Regions from separate parts of the Microbacterium sp. NPDC089695 genome, predicted to be linked through region 1. Evidence: predicted binding sites of a transcription regulator. Region 1 holds the regulator's gene; each other region holds the start of a gene.
The links. Region 1 encodes LexA, which represses DNA repair genes until DNA is damaged. Its sites were predicted from a motif close to TCGAACANNTGTTCGA; they were not measured.

Region 2: a site for LexA is predicted at 2,809-2,824, ahead of ACIPYT_RS02700 (HNH endonuclease signature motif containing protein). Genes of this name have one in related genera too.
Region 3: a site for LexA is predicted at 4,040-4,055, ahead of recA (recombinase RecA). Genes of this name have one in related genera too.
Region 4: a site for LexA is predicted at 1,330-1,345, ahead of ACIPYT_RS04035 (DUF222 domain-containing protein). Genes of this name have one in related genera too.

Annotation. Positions count from the first base shown of each region.
Region 1 covers NZ_JBIVHG010000003.1:36,649-42,644, reverse strand. Annotated here, with positions in the region: gene ACIPYT_RS14770 (prolyl oligopeptidase family serine peptidase) at 1-1,804, opposite strand, end outside; gene lexA (transcriptional repressor LexA) at 1,853-2,539, opposite strand; gene ACIPYT_RS14760 (LysM peptidoglycan-binding domain-containing protein) at 2,818-3,180, shown strand; gene ACIPYT_RS14755 (histidinol-phosphate transaminase) at 3,202-4,296, shown strand; gene hisB (imidazoleglycerol-phosphate dehydratase HisB) at 4,293-4,910, shown strand; gene hisH (imidazole glycerol phosphate synthase subunit HisH) at 4,907-5,548, shown strand; gene ACIPYT_RS14740 (AAA family ATPase) at 5,604-5,996, opposite strand, start outside.
Region 2 covers NZ_JBIVHG010000001.1:536,899-542,894, reverse strand. Annotated here, with positions in the region: gene ACIPYT_RS02705 (glutamate-1-semialdehyde 2,1-aminomutase) at 1-971, shown strand, start outside; gene ACIPYT_RS02700 (HNH endonuclease signature motif containing protein) at 1,185-2,798, opposite strand; gene ACIPYT_RS02695 (hypothetical protein) at 2,943-3,392, shown strand; gene ACIPYT_RS02690 (ATP-binding cassette domain-containing protein) at 3,461-5,296, opposite strand; gene ACIPYT_RS02685 (enoyl-CoA hydratase/isomerase family protein) at 5,418-5,996, shown strand, end outside.
Region 3 covers NZ_JBIVHG010000001.1:2,413,112-2,419,107, reverse strand. Annotated here, with positions in the region: gene miaA (tRNA (adenosine(37)-N6)-dimethylallyltransferase MiaA) at 1-316, opposite strand, end outside; gene miaB (tRNA (N6-isopentenyl adenosine(37)-C2)-methylthiotransferase MiaB) at 313-1,863, opposite strand; gene ACIPYT_RS11575 (regulatory protein RecX) at 1,970-2,428, opposite strand; gene recA (recombinase RecA) at 2,800-3,843, opposite strand; gene ACIPYT_RS11565 (DUF3046 domain-containing protein) at 4,101-4,325, opposite strand; gene ACIPYT_RS11560 (helix-turn-helix domain-containing protein) at 4,348-4,656, opposite strand; gene ACIPYT_RS11555 (CinA family protein) at 4,801-5,280, opposite strand; gene pgsA (CDP-diacylglycerol--glycerol-3-phosphate 3-phosphatidyltransferase) at 5,277-5,852, opposite strand; gene ACIPYT_RS11545 (DNA translocase FtsK) at 5,852-5,996, opposite strand, start outside.
Region 4 covers NZ_JBIVHG010000001.1:802,340-808,335, reverse strand. Annotated here, with positions in the region: gene ACIPYT_RS04040 (SDR family oxidoreductase) at 66-821, shown strand; gene ACIPYT_RS04035 (DUF222 domain-containing protein) at 1,356-2,705, shown strand; gene ACIPYT_RS04030 (DUF808 domain-containing protein) at 2,725-3,642, opposite strand; gene msrB (peptide-methionine (R)-S-oxide reductase MsrB) at 3,815-4,312, shown strand; gene msrA (peptide-methionine (S)-S-oxide reductase MsrA) at 4,309-4,854, shown strand; gene ACIPYT_RS04015 (alpha/beta fold hydrolase) at 4,955-5,764, opposite strand; gene ACIPYT_RS04010 (catalase) at 5,935-5,996, opposite strand, start outside.

The DNA of each region.
Region 1 (5,996 bases):
TCGTCTCCGCAGCGCGGAACCCGTGGCCCTCCGTCGGGTACAGCACGTACTCGTGGTCGACGCCGCGCTCGCGCAGGGCGTCGCGGATCGCCTCCGCCTGCGCGGGCGGAACGACGCGGTCCTCACCGCCCTGCATCAGGAGCACGGGCACGTCGATGCGATCGACGTGCGTGAGGGGCGAGCGCTCGACGTACACGTCCTCGGCGTCGGGGAGCGGGCCGACGAGGCCTTCTATGTAGTGGGCCTCGAAGTCATGGGAGTGCGCCGCGAGCATGCGGAGGTCCGCGACGCCGTAGCGGCTGATGCCCGCGGCGAACGTGCCTCCGCGCACGAGCGCCGAGAGGACGGTCCATCCGCCGGCTGATCCACCGCGGATCGCGATCCTGGCGGGATCCGCGAGCCCGGCATCCGCCAGACCCCGCGCGGCTGCGATCACATCGTCGACGTCGACCACGCCCCACTGGCCGTCCAGGCGCTCGCGGTAGTCGCGTCCGTAGCCGGAGGAACCGCCGTAGTTCACGTCGAGCACGCCGATCCCGCGACTGGTGTAGAACGCGATCGCCGCGGATGCCGCCCCTGTCACGTGCGCGGTCGGCCCGCCGTGCACGAAGACGATGTACGGCGGCAACTCGCCCTCGGGGGCGACCTGCTCGGGGTTCTGCGGGGCGTACGCGAAGGCGTGCACCGGTCCGTGCGAGCCGTCGACGAGCAGGGCGGTCGACGGCGGCATCCAGCTCGGGTCGGCCGGCGCGCCGCCGGCGATGCGCTCCACCGCGCCCGCGTCCACGTCCACCGTCCACACGCCGGGTGCGCTGGTCGAGCTGTTGCCCGAGAGCAGGACGCGGGTGCCGGACACGTCGTCCACGCTCACGTGGCCGTCGACCGGCACGACGAGCGGCCTCGCGCTGCCGTCGGGGGAGACGACGACCAGATCGTCGCGTCCGTTCGTGCGCACCGCCACGATGCGACCGTCGGCGAGGGGCTGGAACCAGCGGTTGCCGAGCACCCACAGGCCGTATCCCGTGTCGGCATCGATCGCGGCGGCCGTGACGGGCTCGACGGGCAGCGGACGGCCGGCGGCATCCAGGCGCAGGCGCTGCAGCGCCCATCGACCGGAGGGGTCGTCGGCGTACACGAGCTCGTCGTCGCCGAGCCATTCCGGCTGCAGGGCGGCGCGCGCCGGAGGAACGCTCCGGGTGTCCCGGCCGATGTCGGCGATCACTAGCGAGGCCTCCTGCCACGGCATCCGCGGCGCCGTCCACCCGACCCAGGCGATCCGTGAGCCGTCGGGCGAGAGCGCGGGATGCGCGTAGAACCCTGCGCCCTCCGCGATCACGGTCAGTGCATCCGCGTCGTGCGCGGCCGAGCCGTCGAGCGGGATCTCGACGATGCCCCGGACGTGCGGGTCGCGCGTCAGATCCTCGCGGACGGCGAAGAGGCGACCGCCCTGCAGGCGCAGCCCGCCGTGTGCGGGACCGGGCGGGGTGAGCGGCTCCGGTGCGCCGCCGCGCGGCATCCGGTGGATGCGCTGGTCCTTCGCATCGACGAAGTACAGGATGCCGTCGTGATCGGCGGTCCATGCGCCACCGCCGTACTCGTGCACGCGCGACCTCGCGCTCCACGGAGCGGGCAGGACGATCTCGCCCGTCGAACTGCGCACCGTGACGCGGCCGCCCTCTGCCGGCACGGATTCGCCCCACCACACGTCCGCGCCCACGAAGCGGGCGCCGTCGATTCGCGGAGACGCCGTCGCGATCGCCGCGGGGGAGAAGGGCGAGGACCAGGTGCCGTACGGTGCGGTCATGCCCTCGAGCCTAGGCGGGACGCGGACCCCGCGAGGTGCGAGCGGTGATCAGACCGCGCGGAGGACCGCGACGACCTTGCCGAGCACGACGGCCTCATCGCCGAGGATCGGCTCGAACGCGGAGTTGCGCGGCAGCAGCCACGTGTGGCCGTCGCGGCGGCGCAGCACCTTGACCGTGGCCTCCCCGTCGAGCATCGCCGCGACGATCTCGCCGTTCTCGGCACTGCTCTGCGAGCGGACCACCACCCAGTCGCCGTCGCAGATGGCGGCGTCGATCATGGATTCGCCTGACACCTTGAGCATGAACAGGTCGCCCTTGCCCACGAGCTGGCGCGGCAGGGGGAAGATCTCCTCCACCTGCTGGTCGGCGGTGATGGGCACGCCTGCGGCGATGCGGCCGACGAGGGGGACCAGCGCGGCGTCGCCGACCGGGGTGGCGACGTCGGCGGGATTCTCGGCGCCGGTGCCGGGGAGGTCGATCAGGACCTCCATCGCGCGCGTCTTGCCGGGATCGCGGCGCAGGTAGCCGCTGAGCTCGAGCTGGCCGAGCTGGTGGGTGACGCTCGACAGGGACTTCAGGCCGACCGCGTCGCCGATCTCACGCATGCTCGGCGGGTAGCCGTACCGGCTGATCGACGTCTGGATGACCTCGAGGATCGCCATCTGCTTGGGGCTGAGGCTCTTCCGGCGGCGAGTGCGCGGCGCCTCGGACTCGGTGGCGGAGTTCTCGCTCATGGTTCTCCTCAGAGGTGCGGTTCCGGCGTCTCGCTTCGAATGTCGGAGGTCCGTGGTGGGGTGTTCGTATCGAAACCGTATCCGAGAAAAGCGCCGATAGGGAATATCTGTTCGAGCGTGTCGTTGGATTCGAGGAGCGGATTTCGAAGAAGTCTTGACAGATGTTCGAATTCGAAGATACCTTCGGAACGTAGCTTCGTATCCGCGGCTCCCGGCCGAGTCGCGAATGCGAACGCTACGCCACCTTCACCGCATCGCGGTCAGCAGAGGAGCACACGATGAGCACCATCACCTTCAGCAGCGCAGCAGTCATCCCGGCACGTCCGGCGACTCGCCTCCGGCTGACGGCGCGTGGTCGCCGCCTCGTGCTCGCGGCCGCCGCCGTGCCCCTTGCTGTCGGCATCGCGTTCGCAGCTCTCAGCGGCGGCAGCGCCGTGGCCTCCAACGAGCAGGTCCCGACGGCTTCGTTCGAGACCATCACCGTGATGCCCGGAGACACCCTCTGGTCGATCGCCGAGAGCGTCGCTCCCGGCGCCGATCCGCGCGAGGTCATCGGCGACATCACGCGTCTCAACTCCCTGCAGGGCGGCGCTCTCCAGATCGGCCAGGAGATCGCGATCCCGGCGGCGTACGCGGACTGACCGCCGAGCGCACGCCCTACCATGGGAAGGGTGACTGCTTCGCTCGACGACCTGCCGCTCCGTGACGATCTCCGGGGCCTCACTCCGTACGGCGCGCCGCAGGCGCCTCTGCCCATCGCGCTGAACGTCAACGAGAACACGCACCCGGTACCCGATGCCGTGGCGAGCGACGTGCTGGATGACATCGCGGTCGCATTGCGCGACGTCAACCGCTACCCCGATCGGGAGTTCACCACCCTTCGCGAGGGGTTCGCCGAGTACCTGGGCCACGGGCTCGATGCCTCGCAGATCTGGGCAGGCAACGGTTCCAACGAGGTCCTGCAGCACATCCTGCAGGCGTTCGGAGGTCCCGGCCGCACGGCGTTCAGCTTCGCGCCGACGTACTCCATGTATCCGCTCATCGCTCAGGGCACCGGCGCGAGCTGGGTCGCCGGCACGCGTCAGCCCGACTTCACGATCACTCCCGACGAGGCGGCGGCGCAGGTCGTCGAGGTCGACCCCGATGTCGTGCTGCTGTGCGCGCCGAACAATCCGACGGGCACGCCGCTCGGCCTCGACGTGATCGAAGCGGTCTACGAGGCCGCGCGCGGCATCGTCGTGGTCGACGAGGCGTATCAGGAGTTCGCTCCGCGCGAGGCCCCCTCGGCTCTCTCCCTGCTCGACGGCCGCCCACGACTCGCCGTGTCGCGCACCATGAGCAAGGCGTTCGCGTTCGCCGGCGCGCGCGTCGGGTACCTGGCCGCCGATCCGGCGTTCATCGACGCGCTGCGTCTCGTGCGGCTGCCGTACCACCTGAGCGCGCTCACCCAGGCCGCGGCGACCGCCGCTCTCCGCAACGCCGACGTCATGCTCGGGATGGTCGACGAGATCATCGAGCAGCGCGACCGCATCTCGGCGACGCTCGAAGCACTCGGCTACGCGCCGTACGAGTCGTGGTCGAACTTCGTGCTGTTCGGAGGGGTCTCCGATCCGAAGCGCGTGTGGCGGGAGCTGTACGACCGCGGAGTCCTGATCCGCGACGTCGGCCTTCCCGGGCACCTCCGCGTCACGGCAGGCACCGAGGCCGAGACGACCGCGTTCCTCGACGCCCTCGCATCGATAGGATCGGCTTCATGAGCAGCACCGCCCAGAACCCGCGCACCGCGAGCCGCACGCGCAGCACGTCCGAATCGACCGTCGAACTCGAACTGAACCTCGACGGCACGGGCGCCAGCCGCATCGACACCTCGGTGCCGTTCTTCGACCACATGCTCACGGCGTTCGCGAAGCATTCGCTCACCGACCTCACGGTGCGCGCCTCCGGCGACACGAACATCGACGCGCACCACACGGTCGAGGACATCTCGATCGTCCTCGGCCAGGCGATTCGCGAGGCGTTGGGCGACAAGTCCGGCATCGCCCGCTACGGCGACGCCCTCGTGCCCCTCGACGAGGCTCTCGCGCAGGCAGTGGTCGACATCTCCGGTCGCCCCTACCTCGTGCACACGGGCGAGCCCGCGGGTTTCGAGCACCACCTGATCGGCGGCCACTTCACGGGGTCGCTCGTGCGCCACACCTTCGAGGCCCTCGCGTTCAACGCGGGGCTCACGGTGCACGTCCGCGTGCTCGGCGGTCGCGATCCCCACCACATCGCCGAAGCCGAGTACAAGGCGTTCGCCCGCGCGTTCCGTCAGGCGAAGGCGCTCGACCCGCTCGTCGACGGCATCCCCTCGACCAAGGGCGCCCTGTGAGCCGAAAGCCCCGCGTCGCCGTCTTCGACTACGAGTCCGGCAACGTGCACTCGGCCGTCAAGGCGCTGGTCGCCGCCGGAGCGGATGCGGTGCTCACGCGCGACCGCACCCAGGCGCTCGAGGCCGATGGACTGCTCGTCCCCGGCGTCGGCGCGTTCCAAGCCGTACGCGATGCTCTGCATGAGCACGGCGGTGACGAGATCATCGACCGGCGTCTGGCGGGTGGTCGACCTGTGCTGGGCATCTGCGTCGGCATGCAGGTGCTGTTCGCCCACGGGGTCGAGCGAGGCCATGACACCGAAGGTCTGGGGGAGTGGCCCGGCGCCGTCACCGAGCTGAACGCCCCCGTGCTTCCGCACATGGGGTGGAACACGGTCGAGCCCGGTGCCGACTCGGTGCTGTTCCGGGGCATCGAACAGGAGCGCTTCTACTTCGTGCACTCCTACGCGGCGCAGAAGTGGGAACTCGATGTCATCCCGCCGTTTCCGCAGCCCGTGCTCACCTGGGCGACGCACGGCGACCCGTTCCTCGCCGCCGTCGAGAACGGCCCCCTCTCGGCGACCCAGTTCCACCCGGAGAAGTCCGGCGAGGCGGGCATCCGGCTGCTCCGCAACTGGATCGGCAGCCTCGGCGACTGATCGACGGGGTTCGCCGCCCGCGGCTCAGAACCCGCGGGGGCTCAGAACGCGCGGCTCAGAACCCGCGGGCGACGGCCGCCGCGGCCGACAGCCAGGCCTCCTGGGTCGGGGTCGCGAGTGCACGCAGCCGCAGATGCCCGTCGACCATCTCCCGGTCGTAGGGGATCTGCACGACCTCGCGCGCGAGCGGCTGGTAACCCGCGACGACCTCGGCGACTTCGGCAGATGACGCCTTCGGGTCGGCCTGGCTCACGATCACGACCGACTGTCGCGCCAGGTGGGCCGACCGCTCGTCGCGGTCCTCGAGGGCCTCGAGCAGGAGCGCACCCGCCTCGGCGTGATCGTCACGCGTCGTCGTGGCGACGACGATCTGATCGGCGCGGTCGATCATGCGCAACCACATCGGGTCGGACTCGTCGTTGCCCGAGTCGATGATGATGAGCCGGTA
Region 2 (5,996 bases), on a different contig from region 1:
GGCTCGTGTCGACGGGCACCGAGGCGACGATGACCGCGATCCGTCTGGCCCGCGGGGCGACCGGACGCGACCTTCTCGTGAAGTTCGCCGGCCACTACCACGGTCACTCCGACGGGCTCCTGGCCGCGGCGGGGTCGGGCGTCGCGACTCTCGCGCTCCCCGGTTCGGCGGGAGTGCCCGCGCCGGTCGCGGCGCAGACGCTGGTGATCGACTACAACGACCGTGCCGCTCTCGAGGCCGTGTTCGCGGAGCACGGCGAACGGATCGCCGCGGTGATCGTCGAGGCGGCGGCCGCCAACATGGGTGTCGTGGCTCCGGATGCCGGGTTCAACGCCTTCATCGCCGAGACCGCACACGCTCATGGCGCGCTGATGATCCTGGATGAGGTGCTCACGGGCTTCCGCGTGCATCCGGCGGGCTTCTGGGGTCTGCAGGCGGCGGCCGGTGAACTGTACGCCCCGGACATCGTCACGTTCGGCAAGGTCGTCGGCGGAGGGATGCCGCTCGCCGCGCTCGGCGGTCGGGCCGACGTGATGGACCTGCTCGCGCCGCTCGGCCCCGTCTACCAGGCCGGGACCCTCTCGGGCAATCCGCTCTCGGTCGCCGCGGGCCTCGCCACGCTGCGTCTGGCGACACCCGAGGTGTACGCCGCGGTCGACGCTGCGGCGTCCCGAATCTCGACAGCGCTCGACGACGCTCTCGCCGGTGCGGGAGTCAGCCACGCGGTCGCGCGTGCAGGCAACCTGTTCAACGCCTCGTTCCGCCCCACCGCTCCTCGGGACTATGTCGAGGCCCAGGCGCAGGAGTCGTTCCGCTACGCCCCGTTCTTCCACAGCATGCGCGAGCAGGGAGTGGCCCTGCCGCCGAGCGTCTTCGAGGCGTGGTTCCTCACCGCCGCACACGGCGAGGACGACCTGCAGAGGATCGAGGCCGCCCTCCCGGTCGCAGCACAGGCGGCAGCCCGGGCTTGAGACGCGGGCTTGAGACGCGGGGCTTGAGACGCGGGCTTTAGACGCGGGCTTAGACGAGGGCTTGAGACGAGGGCCTGAGACGAGGGCTTGAGACGCGGGGCTTGAGACGAGGGCCTGAGACGAGGGCTTGAGACGCGGGGCTTGAGACGCGGGCTTGAGACGCGGGCCTGAGGTCTGAGACGCAAAGTCTCGACCCGACCGTGCCCACGTGCTCTAGGTGAACATCACCCGTCTCTGCGGCGAGTCCCGATAGCTGCGGCCGAGCGGACTGAGCCAGTCGATCGATCCGTCGGAGAGCTGTCGTGCGCTCCAGCGATGATCGTCGGCGATGTCGGGATGCTTGAGCACATGGTGCGAGGCGCAGAGGTGCGCGAGGTTGTGGTTCTCGGTGCGACCGCCCTTCGCATGGTCGTGCGTGTGATCGATCTGACACCGGTGCACGGGCATGCGACAGCCGGGGAATCGACAGTGCTGATCGCGGGCTCGAAGGAACCGACGCATCGGCTCTGTCGGCGAGTACGTGTCGGTCGCCGTGACGATGCCACGAGCGTCGAGGAACAGCCGTGACCACCCGCCGTTGCGACCTGCCAGGTCTCGGGCGATCTCCGGGTGCAGAGGTCCGACACCGTCGAGCTCTGCGGGCCGATCGTCGAGTCGGGCCAGCGTCGTCGCCGCGACGGTCACCTGGATCCGTGCCTGAACGCCGTCGAGCCCTGAGCCGTTCGCCGCACTGGGATCCGCGGCGAGCAGCATATCGGTGAGCAGATCAGCACGGACCTGATCGATCGTTCTGTCGTCGGAGGCGCGGTGCCGGGTGTTCTCGCCGTCGGCATCCGTTGAGGCCTTCCCGTCGGGATGTCCTGTGCTCCCGCCGTCGGCATCCCCTGAGGTCCTGTCGCCGGGATGTCCCGTGCCGATGCTGCCAGTCGAGGTGACCAGAGGGTCGGTCGTGAATGTGCCGTCACCGAAGATGGCGCCGCGGTCGTCGCCGAACGCGGCGGCATCGTGACTCTCGCCGCGCCCGGCGCCCGCGCCGTGCTCTGCGCTCTCGCCGTGGTCTGCATTCTCGATGCGCCCCGAGGTGCCGGCACCGACGTCATCTCTATCGCTGCCTCCGTCAAGACTCTCGTGGCGGGCGTGGAACTGCTCCGTGTCCGAGCGTCGGATCTTCCGTGCAGCGACCACCCCGCGGGCGAGCTGCGTCAGTCGATCCATGATCGCGACGGCCAGATGCTCGGGGAGGACCACTGTCAACAGCGCGAGGCCGTCTCCGACCGAGCGCATCTCGACGGTGCGCTCGGCACGCGAGCGCTCCAGCCGCTCGACGACCGTCGTTCCCGCGAGGGCGGCCGCCAACGCGCGCACGTGTACCGCGGTGCGCGCCGGCGACTCGTTCTCCGCCACGACCACAGCGCCCGTGTCGTACGCGTGGAGCGCTTCAGAATCCGCTCGACCGTTCCTCACCGCCTCGCGGACGATGTCGCCCTCGCGGACGATCGCTCGCACATGCTGAGCCGTGATCGAACCGGTGCGGAAAGCGGCGAGTGCCTCGGGGTGACTGCGATGCAGGAAAGCCGCATCGGTGAACGCATACTCCATGCTTCCCGTCGACTGCCGCCCGGCCGCGGCGTACTCCGCGATCATCGAGCGGTGGATCGCGTCACGGTGGAACGGGTGCTCGGCGGCATCGGACTGCGACAACTGCATGCGCGCGTCGAGAAGTGCAGCCGCCTCGGCTTCGAGAACCGCGATCGCACGCCGCTTCTCGAGCCACGCGTCGAGCAGCGCTCGGCGGCGGTCGAGATCGGAATCATCGGGAGTTGCCATACCTCCACTTTAGTAGATATGTTCGAATCTCGAGCGGAACATCGGTATGAAGGAGAACGTGGTGGTGGGAACCGACAACGGATCGTTGCCGTCCTGTGAAGAAGACGCAGACAACTGGCAGGGAGCCGCTGGCAGACTGGACGCATGGTGACGTTGCTGCTGGACCAGACGCAACTCGAGATCGTGCTCTCGCCGATCGAGCGAGCGGCCAGCTTCCACCGCGACAATCTGCGCATCGCACGCGACACGATCTCCAAGGTGCAGCTCACCGATGACGCCTGGACCTGGCTGCGCGGTGTGCCCAATCCCGGCACCCACATCCCCGGTGTGCTCGCATCGGGCACCTGGAAGGCGGCCGGCAGCGTCGACTTCGTCCTGATCCGGCGACACCGACCGAGCGTCGTCATCGATCTCGACGGGGATGCCGACTACCGACGCCTCATCATCACGACGCGTCACGGCCTGTCGCTCACCCAGGCATTGCGCCTCGACGTGTCGACGGAACCGTCCGACGTCGAGGAGATCGTTGCGACCGCGCCGACGCCGGTGTCGAAACAGCGTCGCCGTCCCGTCATCCGGCCTCGACCGGCGTGACCGCCGACTGACGAGAAAGCCCTCCGCACCGATCGGCGCGGAGGGCTTTCTCGTCAGTCGATGACGTGTCAGTCGTGGCGATGCTCGCCGTCGTGGCTGTGCTCGCCGTCGTGGACCTCGCCCTGGTGCTCACCGTCGTGGTTCGGCTCGCCGTCGTCCGTCGCCCCGTCGCGGCTGTCGTCCTGTTCGGCGGTCTGATCCGCGTCTCCGGACGGAGCCCACGCGGGCACCTGATCGATCACACCGGTGCTCGCGACCGACCAGTGCGCGTCATCGCCCGCCGCGTCGGTCGCGGCGTCGTCGCGGCGCTCCGGGGAATCCTCGGTGGCGTCCTCGGCGTCGCCGACCGGGTAGTCCGCGGGTTCGTCGTCGTAGTAGGCGCGCGCCGCGGCGGCGAGCATCGACGTCACGGCCGCCGAGCGGGCGTCGTCGGTGTCGGCATCCCCATCGGATGCGTCCGCACGGCTGTCATCCCCATCGGATGCGTCCGCATCGCCGACGCCCTCGCCGAGGTCATCGAAGATGTCGACACCCGACGCGTCTGCATCCTGGTCGTCGGCCGCCGTCGTGTCCACGGCCTCGGCCGACTGCTCCTCGCCTCCGGCGGGCTGCTCTTCGCCTCCGGCGACGGACGCGTCTCCGGTGCCGAAGAGGATGTCGTCGAACGAGGGGGCCGGGGCGTCGTCGGCGTCGGCGCCCGGCGCGGCGGGTTCGATGTCAGCAGCGGCTTCGGGCTCCGGGCTCTGCTCGGGTTCGATGTCGGCGCCCTGCTCCGTGTCTCCGTCGCCACTCGGCGCGGTGGCAGGGTCCTCGGTCTGCTCGAACTGCTCTGCGTCTGGCTCCGCCTCCGGCTCGGGAGCACCCGCGGTCGGCGGCGCGACGGCATGCACCTCGGACGCGGCGCCAGGTGCATCTGCTTCCTGCGCGGCATCCGCTCCGTCGGCGGGGTCGGTCGCCGGCTCCTGCGCGACGACGGCCGCCGACGCCGCTGCCACCGCGCGCGGCCCGAGCGTCCCGCCGCGGACGAGTTCGATGAAGACGTCCTCGAGCGTCGGACCCCGCTGCGCGAGCGAGCTGAGCGCGACTCCCGCAGACGCGGCGATCGCGCCGACCGTCTGTGCGTCTCCGCCGCGGACGCGGAGTCCGGAGCGCAGAACCTCGACCTCGAATCCGGCGGCCGACAGCGCGCTGCGCAGGCCCGCGCGGTCGACGGAGTCGACGACGACGGAGCCGCCCGAGGGGTCGGCGAGGGTCTCGATGCCGCTCGACAGCACGAGCTGGCCCTTCGAGAGCACCAGCACGTGGTCGGCGACCTGCTCGACCTCGCTGAGGACGTGCGACGACACGAGCACCGTGCGCCCCTCGTCGGCGAGACGGCGCATGAGGAGGCGCATCCAGCGGATGCCCTCGGGGTCGAGCCCGTTCGCGGGCTCGTCGAACACGAGCGCTCCCGGGTCTCCGAGGAGCGCATGGGCCACGCTCAGCCGCTGACGCATGCCGAGCGAGAAGCTGCCGATGCGCCCTTCGGCCTCGTGCTCGAGGCCGACGAGCGACAGGACCTCGTCGACGCGGGAGAGCGGGATGCCGTTGGCCTTCGCCGCGATCGTGAGGTGGCGGGTGGCGCTGCGGCGCGGACGGTAGACGGTCTCTTCGAGCACCGCGCCGATCGTGCGCAGAGGGTGGCGGAGCTCGGGGTACGCGACGCCGCCGATCGTGGCGGTGCCGCTCGTGGCGCGCACCTGGCCCAACAGGATGCGCAACGACGTGGTCTTCCCGGCGCCGTTGGGGCCGAGGAACGCGGTGACGACTCCCGGCTCGACGCGTGCGGAGAGGTCGGACACCGCCGTCACGTCATTGAAGCGCTTCGTCACGCGCGTGAACTCGAGCACCTGTCCGTCGGGCATCCGCGACCTCTCGTTGCAATGGGCGGTTCTGTCTATCCTGCCGGAAAAGCCGTCGGATCGCGTATTTTCCGCACGAACCTGTGCAGAGGCGCACCCTCGAGGAGGAGGTAGCCTGGCACGCGTGACCGCAACGACCGCAGCTCCCCGTGTCCTCATCCGTACGGAAGGAGCGCTCGGAAGGCTCACGCTCGACCGGCCCGAGGCCATCAACGCGCTCGACGTCGACATGATCCAGGACCTCACCTCCGCTCTCGAAGCCTGGCGGGACGACACCGACGTGCAGATCGTCATGATCGACGGCGCCGGCGACCGCGGCATGTGCGCGGGAGGCGACGTGCGGGCGCTGCACGCGCAGATCGTCGCGGGGCAGGCGGAGACGACGACGGAGTTCTTCCGCTCCGAGTACGCGCTCGACGCGATGATCGCGGAGTACCCGAAACCGGTCGTCGCGATCGCGGACGGCATCACGATGGGCGGCGGCATCGGCCTCGCCGGGCACGCCGCGATCCGCATCGTGACGGAGCGCTCGAGGCTCGCGATGCCCGAGACGCGCATCGGGTTCACGCCCGACGTCGGCGGCACCTGGTTGCTGGGCAGGGCTCCCGGCCGCTTCGGGGAGTACTTCGGCCTCACGGGATCGACCATGAACGGCGCGGATGCCGTGCTCCTCGGTTTCGCCGACCACTTCGTACCCTCGGAC
Region 3 (5,996 bases), on a different contig from region 1:
CACCACGGGCCTGGATGTCGTGGATCGCCTGCCGCGCGCGTGGCTGGTACCACGCGACGGCGGCCTCCTGATCGACCTCGCGCACATCGAAGAGGTGATGCGGGATGCCGCGGCGTTCTGCAAGCGGCAGTTTCGCCGTCCCGATGTCCATTCCGCTGTACAGCTGCATGGCGTCGGCGTTGACGATCTCGGCAGGGGTGCCTCGGACTTGCAGCAGCTCCGCGAGATCCAGGGCGAGATCGCTCTTGCCGGTCCCCGTCGCGCCGACTATGGCCCACAGTCGCGGGCGCGACCGTGCGGGTGTCGAATCGGTCACACGCCGACACGCAGGGTGGGGAGCCCCAGCGAGACCGCTCGCGGCGCTCCGCCGTCAGCACTCGGCGTCGGAACGGCACACGACTCCGCCTGCGCGCGATCCCAGGCGTCGCCGCCCCGCGTGCGACGGATCTGCAGGGGCGCCCCCGTCGGGTCGTCTGCGAGCAGGTGGAAGGGCGCGGCGCGGCTGATCGTCACCGTGACGACATCGCCGGGACGCGGCAGCGGCGAGCCGGCGGTCACCTCGAAGTGGACGAGACGGTTGTCTTCGGCGCGCCCCGTGAGGCGGTGCGTCTCGGCATCCTTCTTCCCCTCGCCGGTGGAGACCACGACATCGACCTCTCGGCCGACCTGCTTCCGGTTCTCCTCGAGCGAGATCCGCTCCTGCAGGGCGATGAGGCGCTCGTACCGCTCCTGGACGACGGCCTTGGGCACCTGCCCGTCCATGGTCGCCGCCGGGGTGCCTTCGCGGATCGAGTACTGGAACGTGAACGCACTCGAGAACCGCGCCTGCTCGACCACGCGCATCGTGTCTTCGAAGTCCTCGTCGGTCTCGCCGGGGAACCCGACGATGATGTCGGTCGTGATGGCCGCGTTCGGAATGCGCTCGCGCACGCGATCGAGGATGCCCAGGAACTTCTCGCTCCGATACGAGCGCCGCATCGCCTTGAGGATCCGATCACTGCCGGACTGCAGCGGCATGTGGAGCTGAGGCATGACGTTCGGCGTCTCTGCCATGGCGTCGATCACGTCGTCGGTGAATGCGGCCGGGTGCGGGCTCGTGAAGCGGATGCGCTCGAGACCCGGGATCTCGCCCGCCGCGCGCAGAAGCTTGCCGAAGGCCTGCCGGTCTCCGAACTCGACGCCGTAGGAGTTCACGTTCTGGCCGAGGAGCGTGACCTCGATGGCGCCGTCCTCGACGAGCAGCCGGATCTCGTTCAGGATGTCGCCGGGGCGCCGGTCCTTCTCCTTGCCGCGCAGGCTGGGGACGATGCAGAAGGTGCAGGTGTTGTTGCACCCGACGGAGATCGACACCCATCCGCTGTGGGCGGAGTCGCGCTTGGTCGGCAGGGTCGACGGGAAGACCTCCAGGGACTCGAGGATCTCGAGCTCTGCGTCACCGTTGTGACGAGCCCGCTCGAGGAGCCCGGGCAACGATCCCATGTTGTGGGTTCCGAAGACGACGTCGACCCAGGGCGCCTTGTCGAGGACGGCCTGCTTGTCCATCTGCGCGAGGCACCCGCCCACGGCGATCTGCATGCCGTCCTTGCGACGTTTGACCGCGGCGAGCTGCCCCAGCGTGCCGTAGAGCTTTCCGGCGGCGTTGTCACGCACGGCGCACGTGTTGATGATCACGACGTCGGCATCGTCGCCAGCCTCGGCACGCACATAGCCGGCGCTCTCGAGCGAGCCGGAGAGGCGCTCCGAGTCGTGCACGTTCATCTGGCACCCGAAGGTTCGCACTTCGTACGAGCGATGGCGTCCGTCGAGATCGACGGCTGCGGACGACGAGGCGATGATCGTCGGTTCACTGCGCGGAATAGTCATGGTTCTCCCATTGTACGAGCGCCTCCTCTCGGCCAGGTGCCCGCCGCACGCGTCGACGACGCGCGCCGCGGACGCACCGGCTGGCGGCCGCGCGGGACGACCGAGGTCAGTCGGAGTCGACGAAACGCACGCCCGTGGCCGGCCGACCGCCCGACGTCTCGCGCAGGGCCGTCTTCGCCGCTGACATGGCGACAGCGCCGTTGTACCCCCGCCTCGAGAGCTGGCCGACGAGTCGACGCAGCGCGGTGTCGGCATCCAGCCGCGCGAGCGAGCGTGCCTTCGACCGGGCGTAGTCGAGGGCGCGATCGGCATCATCGTCGGGCAGCTCGTCGAGGGCGGCATCGATGATCTCTCGAGGGATTCCCCGCTGAGCGAGAGCGCGCGAAAGAGCCACGCGCCCCTGCCCCTTTCGCTCGACACCGGCAGCGACCAGTTGGCCGGCGAGTTGTGCGTCGTCGACGTATCCGCGACGCTCGAAATCATCGAGGATGTCGTCGATCAGCGACCCGTCGAGCGACATGCCGTGGTGCTCGAAGCCGCGGAGAATCAACCGGACCTCGGACACCGACAGAGAGCGTGTGCGGAGCTTTCTCACGAGCGACTCTTCGGCGGCCGCACGGACATCGCTCTGGGCCAGCACAGTCTCTGCACCCGCAGACCCGGAATCTCCCGACGTGTCATTCACGGCCCGAAGACCCGGTCTCGAAGATCGTGAGCCTCTTCGGGCGGGATGCCGCGAGGAGGGCTCGTCACCCCATGTCGTACGCCACTGAACGAGGTCGTCGTCAGCGTGAGGAGTGACGCGATCGGCCCGCTCAGGGGCGTCGCGGCCGACCGAAGCGGTCGACTCCGCGCGTGCTCCTCGCTGCGCGCCGAAGAGAGGGATGACGGGGGCGATCCTCTCGGACGCGCCCCCGTCGTCTCGTGTCGTCATGATCAGGCCGGGCGGCGCTCTGCAAGCTCATCGCCGGGCGCGGCGGCCGCGCCACCGATGCCGAGCTTCTGCTTGATCTGCGTCTCGATGGTCAGCGCGATGTCGGGGTTCTTGATCAGGAACGTCCGTGCGTTCTCCTTGCCCTGACCGAGCTGATCGCCGTCGTAGGTGTACCAGGATCCCGACTTCTTCACGATGCCATGATCGACACCGAAGTCGATGAGGCTGCCCTCTCGCGAGATACCCACGCCGTAGAGGATGTCGAACTCCGCCTGCTTGAAGGGGGGTGCCATCTTGTTCTTGACGACCTTGACCCTGGTGCGGTTTCCGACGGCGTCGGTTCCGTCCTTCAGCGTCTCGATACGACGGATGTCCATGCGCACCGATGCGTAGAACTTCAGGGCCTTACCGCCGGCGGTGGTCTCCGGGGATCCGAAGAAGACGCCGATCTTCTCACGCAGCTGGTTGATGAAGATCATCGTCGTGTTGGTCTGGTTGAGACCACCCGTGAGCTTGCGGAGCGCCTGCGACATCAGGCGGGCCTGGAGTCCGACGTGGGAATCACCCATCTCGCCTTCGATCTCGGCACGGGGCACGAGGGCCGCGACGGAGTCGATGACGATCAGATCGATCGCTCCCGACCGGACGAGCATGTCGGCGATCTCGAGCGCCTGCTCACCGGTGTCGGGCTGCGAGACCAGCAGAGCGTCGATGTCGACGCCGAGCTTCGCCGCATAATCGGGATCGAGCGCGTGCTCCGCGTCGATGAAGGCGGCGATGCCGCCGGAACGCTGGGCGTTCGCGATCGCGTGCAGCGTGAGCGTCGTCTTACCCGAGGACTCGGGGCCGTAGATCTCGACGATGCGGCCGCGCGGGAGACCGCCGACGCCGAGAGCGACGTCGAGCGCGATGGATCCGGTCGGGATCACCGCGACGGGAGCGCGCTCGTCGCTGCCGAGGCGCATGACCGAGCCCTTTCCGAACTGCCGGTCGATCTGGGCGAGGGCGGTCTCGAGGGACTTCTCGCGGTCGGCGGGTGATGGCATGGCGTGCTCCTTCTGCTCGCGTGGTGCCGCCTGTAGGCTGTCGCGGCCCACCCGGGCTGGGTGGAACTCTCCGACAAGGCGTATGGCTCTCGGGCCTGTTCACACCGTACGAGCAGCCTCCGACATTGCGTCATCGGCCGCGGCGAATGGGGAGAACGTAATCCCTGAACCACTTGTGCAGAAGACTACGCCTGTTTCGAACACACCTTCGACGACACGCCGACTCGGCGTGTCTCCTCCGGGATGCCTCCGCACTCTCAGTGCCGGCGAGGTTCGAGGCGTCCCGCCCCGTGGCGCCGCTCGAGGGGCACGTCCGCTTCAGCGCAGAGCGCGAGCCAGATGTCACGCGGAGACACTCCGGCATCCAACGCTTCGGCGGCCGTCCTGCCATCGAGCGGTTTCAACACCAGATCGCTCACCAGAGACGATGCACGACCGCCGAACTCCGCGTCGACGGCACGGAGGAACTCACTGCGTCTCATCGACGATCGACCGCCGTCGGGCTCAGCGCAGCGTGAGCTCGGGCTCGACCGCGGCCACGAGATCGTCGGGCACGACGTCCGGGAACACCTGGATGCCTTCGAGAACCGAGATGCGGTCGCCGACTTCGCGCATGATGGTCGAGATCGGCACATCGAGCGCGTCCGCCACGGATGCGAGGATCTCGCTCGAGGCTTCTTTCTGACCGCGCTCGACCTCGCTGAGGTAGCCGAGGGCCACGGACGCCTTGCTCGCGACCTGCCGGAGCGTGCGCCCCTTCTGCAGGCGGAAGTCCCTCAGCACATCGCCGATTTCCTGTCGTACGAGAATCATCGGAACCTCCTCCTCCCAGATCGCCATCGCGGGGTCTCCCCCGATGGAATCGCCAGTCTAGTCCTTGGGACTGCCACAGAATCTACCTTCGCACGCTGTGCTTTCGATGTGAGCACATCCATGACAACCGCACCCGTGTCGCCGCTATTCCCCGACCAGTCGACGGAGCGCCGAGAGAACGGCATCCGTGGAGCGGGCGCGAATCGTCGCGCGATCACCGAGGAAGCGGTACGACTCGCTCACGGCGCCGTCGGGGGTCACGATCGCGATGTGCACCGTGCCGACAGGCTGTCCGTCGGGGCTATCGGGGCCCGCGATCCCCGTGGTGGCGATCCCGACGTCGGCGCGACGGCCGACCGCGACGGCGCCTCGCACGCCCTCCGCCATCTGCAACGCGACGCGGGCGTGCACGGGTCCGTGCTCGGCGAGGAGATCGGCATCGACACCGAGCACCGAGTGCTTGACCGGGGTCGCGTAGGCGACGACGCCACCCCACAGCACGGCAGAGGCACCGGGAACCGCGACGATCTCGGCGCACACCGCGCCGCCCGTCAAGGACTCCGCAACGCCCAGGGTCCACCCACGGGAGACGAGCGCTGCGACGGCCTCCGATGCGAGTGTCACGACTGCTGCCGCGACCCTCGTACCTGAGCGAAGATGTAATCGATGCCGCTCGCGACCGTCAGCACGAGGGCCGCGATCATGAGCACCGCGGTCACCAGCGTCCATGCGCCGAGGCCGATGAAGACGTGCAGCGGCAGCAGCGCCCACGAGAGCGCCACGCCCTGCACGGCCGTCTTGATCTTGCCCATCCAGGCGGCCGCGACGACGTGTTCTCTCGCGACGACCAGACGGTGCACGGTGATGCCCCACTCACGGACGAGGATGACGATCACGATCCACCACGACAACTCGCCGAGGACGGCGAGTCCGATGAATCCGGCCCCGGTGAGGAGCTTGTCGGCGATCGGATCCCAGAGCTTCCCGAAATCGCTCACGATGTCGTAGCGCCGGGCGAGGTAGCCGTCGACCCAGTCCGTCGAGATCGCGACGACGAAGAGGACGCCGGCGATCCAGCGCAGCACGATGTCGGCGTCGCCGAAGATGCCTCCGAGCAGCAGGATCACGAAGAAGAGTACGGCGAGGGGGATCCGCGCGACGGTGATCGCATTCGGGAGCTGACGAGGAATGGCCATCAGTCGCGTCCCGTCAGGCCCCAGGCGTCTTCATCGCCGCCTTCCGCCTCCACCACCGGGAGACCGTCGAACTGCGCGTCCACCGGGTCAGGGGGCGTCGGCGCGGCGGGCATCGCCGGCGCTGACGCCGAGCCGGCCGGCGCC
Region 4 (5,996 bases), on a different contig from region 1:
CGCCATCGCACCGTCATCCTGGTGGGAGGATCCTGTCGTCGGGGTCCCGTGACGAGGAGGATCGGATGAGGATCGCTGTCGCCGGAGGAACGGGTCTGGTCGGCCGGTACGTGGTCGATGCGGCCGAGCGCGCCGGGCACGACGTGGTGGTGCTGGCACGGTCGCGCGGCGTGGACGTGCTGACCGGGGAGGGGCTCGCTGCGGCGTTGGCCGGAGCGGATGCCGTGATCGACGCGACGAACAGCGGCACCACGCTGTCGGCGAGGAAGGCCACGCGGTTCTTCGAGGCGGCGACGCGCCACCTGCTCGCGGCCGAGGCATCCGCGGGTGTGGGCCATCATGTCGCGCTGTCGATCGTGGGGATCGACGGTATCGACGCCTCGTACTACGCGGGCAAGCTCGCTCAGGAGCGGGCGGTCGCGGCCGGATCGGTGCCGTCCACGATCGCGCGCGTTGCGCAGTTCCACGAGTTCGCGGGGCAGTTGCTGGCTGGCATGGGCGGCCCGATCGCGGTGCTGCCGCGGATGCTGATGCGTCCGGTCGCGGCGCGCGAGGTCGGCGAGCATCTCGTGCGGGTGGCCGAGAGCGGCCCGGTCGGCCGGGCGGCTGATCTCGTGGGTCCGCGCGACGAGGTGCTGGTCGACGTGGCGCGGCGGCAGCTCGCGTTCGAGGGGGCGCGTCGGCGGGTGATCGAGGTGCGGCTTCCTGGGGCCTACGGCCGAGGCCTGGCGTCGGGATCGTTGCGCGGGGGAGCGGATGCCGTGCAGGGGACGACCACGTTCGACGAGTGGCTGCGGAGCGAGGATCACACGCTGAGGTGAGGGGTTGTCCTGGCGCCGTGCGCTGTTCCGGTATTCCGTTGGGGCGAATGCGATCGTTGTGAAACATGGACCGGGTCAACATCTTCACAACACAGCGAAGGAACATCGTGCGTAGCTCGAACATCGTGCGTGACTGGGCCCCTGGCATCCTTTTCGTCGCATCGCTCGTAGTCGCTTACACGACGCCGATCAATCCATGGATCATCGGCGCGGTCACCGGGATGACGATTCTGATTGTGCTTGGCATCGATTGGTTGAATCGGAAACCTAAGCACCGCAGAGCCGCGCGGACACGTGGTGGTCAGAGCGTGACTGATGCACTCCCACCTCGCCGAGGTTCATGAGCAGCGGGTGGCCGCCGACCCGGAGATTCTCATCGACGTGGCGCGGCGGCAGCTCGCGTTCGATGGGGTGCGTCCGCGTGTGATCGGGGAGCGCCTTCCCGTGACCTGCGGTCGAGGCCTGGCATCGGGATCGTTGCGCGCTATATCGGTATTCCGTTGGAGATTCGAACATATATACTAAACTGAGTGCATGACCGCACAGCACCTCCGCCCGCTCGTCGAGGCCGTTCACCGCCTCGACGAGGCGTGGGGTGATGCCGACAACGGTGTCGAGTTGTCACGTGCGCAACTGCTCGCGGCACACAAGGCAGTAGGTGTTCTGCAGCGCCGATTGGATGGACTGCACGCCGAGATCGCGGCGGGGATCGCGCGGGAGTCGAGGCCGGAACTGGGCTCCGGTGGGCTGGCGAAGCAGCAGGGGTTCCGGTCGCCCGCCGCACTGATCGCCGCGACGACCGGGGGCTCGAAGGGCGACGCCACGCGATTGGTGACCGTGGGCGAGGCGACAGCCCCGCGTGCGAATCTGCTCGGCCAGGCGTTGCCGGCGAGATACCCGGCGGTCCAGCGGGCATTGGCCGCGGGAGATCTGAGCGCTGCAGCGGCGGCCGTGATCGTGGCGCTGCTCGACCGTGCGCGGGTGAAGGTCGACATCGTGCGTGTCGGTGAGGCCGAGCGGCTCTTGGTCGAGCGCGCGCTCGGCATGTCGCTCGACGACGTCCGCCGCCTCGTCGTGCGTGCCGAGGCATGGTTGGATCCCGACGGGGTCGCCCCGCGGGAACAGGAGTCACGGTCGGGGCGATCGCTCACGATGTTCGAGCGTGAGGGGTTTCTGCACCTGACGCTGCAGACGGATGTCGCGGCGGGGGCCCCGATCAAGGCCGCGATCCACGCGTATGTGGCGGCGACGTTCCGTGCGCGCCAGGATGCGCCGGCGCCCGATGCTGGCGACGCCGATCACCGCACCGTGGCGATGATCCAGGCCGACGCGCTCACGGCTCTCTGCGAGCACGCCGTGTCATGCGAGGCGGGCGATCTTCCTTCTACCGGAGCGACCGTGATCGTGCGCGTGTCTCTCGACGACCTCAAGACCGGCACCGGAGTCGCCACGATCGACGGCACCGACCAGCCCGTGAGCATCTCGAGCTGCCGACGGATGGCGGCGAGCGGCGGAGTCATCCCCGTCGTCCTCGGCTCGGCGGGCGAAATCCTGGACTGGGGCCGCGAGAAGCGCTTGTTCACCAGAGCACAGCGTCTGGCGCTCGCGGAGCGAGACGGCGGGTGCGTCATGTGCGGGCTACCACCGCAGATGACGAAAGCCCACCACCTGAGGTGGTGGCAACGCGATGCGGGCCCGACCGATCTCGAGAACGGGGTTCTGCTCTGCGAATCGTGTCACCACCGGATACACGACAACGGCTGGGACATCCGCGTCGACGGGGTGGGCAGAGCGGCTCGAGTGTGGCTGATACCTCCTGCGAACGTCGACCCCGATCGCCGACCTCGGCTCGGCGGACGAGCGCGCTATGACATCGCGGCGTGACGTGGGTGCCGCGCCTTACTCAGACGTGCACGTCGGCGGGGGACTCCTCGCCCTCGTGGAAGCTCGGCTTCTTTCCGAAGAGCTTGGCGATACCGAGCACGACGCCGACGATCACGAGGCCGGCGACGAGTCCGGCGATCGCCGAGAACAGGGTGTCGCCGATCCACACGATGACACCGCCGGCCGGTTCCAGGGCGTGCTCGATCGCGTGCAGGATGTCGGCGCCGAAATGCACTCCCACTTCGCCGAGGTTCACGAGCAGCAGATGGCCGCCCACCCACAGCATCGCGACCGTGCCGAGGATGCTGATGAAACGGAACACCCCGGGCATCGACCGCACGATGCGCGTGCCCGTGTGACGCACGCGGCGCTCGGGGCTCTTCGCCATCCGCAGACCGATGTCGTCGATCTTGACCAGCAGCGCCACCGCGCCGTACACGACGCCCGTCATGAGCAGCGCGATCACCGCGAGGATCGCGAGCGTCGTCCAGATGTCGAGGCCCGCCTCGAGGTTCGCCAACGAGATGAGCATGATCTCGGTCGAGAGGATCAGATCGGTGCGCACCGCGCCGAACACGAGCTTCCGTTCGTCGCGGGCGCCCTCGTCGGCATGACCGTGCTGCACGCCGAACCACTCCAGCACCTTCTCTGCACCCTCGAAGCACAGGTACGCGCCGCCGAGGATCAGCAGGAACGGCAGCACCCACGGTGCGAACGCCGTGAGCAACAGCGCGATCGGGATGATGATGAGGAACTTGTTCGCCAGCGACCCCACGGCGATCTTCGCGACCACCGGCAGCTCGCGCGCGGGCGTGATGCCCTGCACGTACTGGGGTGTGACGGCCGCATCGTCGATCACGACACCCGCCGCCTTCGCCGACGCCTTCATGGCTGCGCTGAGGATGTCATCCACGACCGCGAGCAGTCCCACCGACATGTGCGTTCTCCTGAGGGTGAAGGGGCAGACTGGCTGTCTGCAGACGAGCCACTCTATCGAGTCCGCCGAAACTCACAGCCCGCTCCCAGCGATGAGGGACCAAATCCGGCATCCGCTCTGTTCTCCCCTAGTGACGCCGCAGCCAGCCGCGTCGGACAAGGAGACCCACATCATGTCGAACGACTACCGCAAGACCACCGAGGCGGTCAGCGACCTCACGCACCTGCAGTACGAGGTGACGCAGCAGGACGCCACCGAGCCGCCGTTCCGCAACGCCTACTGGAACAACCACGACGACGGCATCTACGTCGATGTCGTCTCGGGGCAGCCGCTGTTCTCGTCCACCGACAAGTACGACAGCGGCACCGGATGGCCGAGCTTCACTCGCCCGATCGACGCCGAGGCCGTCACGACCCGCACCGATCGCACGCTCTGGATGACCCGCACGGAGGCCCGCTCGACCGGGGCCGACAGCCACCTCGGGCACGTCTTCGACGACGGGCCCGCCGCCGACGGGGGACTGCGCTACTGCATGAACTCCGCCGCGCTGCGCTTCATCCCCGCCGACCGCCTCGACGAAGAGGGGTACGGTCGCTACAGCACCCTCTTCGCCGACCCCGACACCACGACCCCCGACACCACGACCCCCGACACCGAGGAGCAGTCATGACCGACACCGGAACCATCACCCGCACCCCCGGAACCGAGACGGCGGTCCTCGCCGGCGGATGTTTCTGGGGAATGGAAGACCTGATCCGCCGCCAGCCCGGCGTGCTCGACACGCGCGTGGGTTACACCGGCGGCCAGAACGACCACGCGACCTACCGCAACCACCCGGGGCACGCCGAGGCCGTCGAGATCGTCTTCGACCCCACGAAGACGACGTATCGAGACATCCTCGCGTTCTTCTTCCAGATCCACGACCCGTCGACCCTGAACCGCCAGGGCAACGACATCGGCTCCAGCTACCGGTCGGCGATCTTCCCGCTCAGTCCCGAGCAGGAGACCGTCGCCCGCGACACGATCGCCGACGTCGACGCCTCCGGGCTCTGGCCCGCCAAGGCCGTCACGACGATCGAGCCCGAGGGTCCGTTCTGGCAGGCCGAAGAGGAGCACCAGGACTACCTGATCAAGTACCCCAACGGCTACACGTGCCACTTCCCGCGCGCGGGATGGGTGCTCCCGAAGCGCGAGGAGAGCGCCACGGTCTGAGCCGCGCCCGCCGCACAGTTCGGGGGCCGACACGCCACATGTCGGACGTTTCATGTCGAAGCGTCGGGCATCCGGCGTGTCGGCCCCCGTTCTGTCGCTGCTAGCCCTCGGCGAGGAACGCCAAGGCGGCCTCCTTGAAGGCCCTCGACCCGGGAGCGTTGAAGTGATTGCGGTCCGGGATCTCGAAGAAGCGACCCTGCGGTGCCGCCTCGGCCAGCGCGCGGGAGCCCTCGATGATCGCATCCTTCGATCCGGTCGCGAACAGGATCGGGCTCGCCGGCGCGTGTGATGGATCCGGGTCGATCATGCGCGACGATCGCAGTCCCTCGGCCAGGGCCATGAGCGCTCCGAGATCGTTGCCGGGCACGCGCTCCACCAGCGCGATGTAGTTCTGCGTCGTCGGATCGGCCACGGGCGTGCCGTCCTCCAGATAGGCGCGCACCTGGTCGAGGTCGAGGCGGGCCAGCGGGATGCCGTCGGGTACGCCTCCCAGCACGGCCCGGCCGATGCGCTGCGGAAGGTCGCGGACGACCTCCCAACCGACGCGCGCGCCGAGCGAGTAGCCGAGATAGAACGCGTCGTCGACGAGGTACGCATCCATGACGGTCTCGACGTCGGTCGCCAGCGTGCGGATGCCGTACAGATCGGCCTGATGCGGCTTCTGGCTGAGCCCGTGCCCGCGCTGGTCGAGAGCCAGCACGCGATACCCGGCCTGGGTGAGCTGTCGCACCCAGCCCGTGAGCACCCAGGTGTCGCGGGCGCTCGACGCGAAGCCGTGCACGATCACCACGACCGGGTCATCGAGCTCGCCCCACGTGTAGGTCGCGAGTCGGGTGCCGTCTGCGGCGTACACCTGCTGCGGTTCGGGCATCTGGGTCAGAGCGGAGAGGGGCGTGGCCACGGCATCCATTCTCCTCCCCGGCCGGGGCCGGGGCCGCGCACACAACGGGGGCCGACACGCCATCCCTCGGACGATTCGTCTGAAACCGTCCTGGATGTGGCGTGTCGGCCCCCGAAGTGGAACGCCCGGATGCCGGATGCCGGATGCCGGATGCCCCGGGCGCGAGGCCGATGCGCGGGTCAGAAGCGCGCGCGCAGCGCCTCGCCGAGTCCGGCATCCACGTTCGTCCAGTACTGGAAGA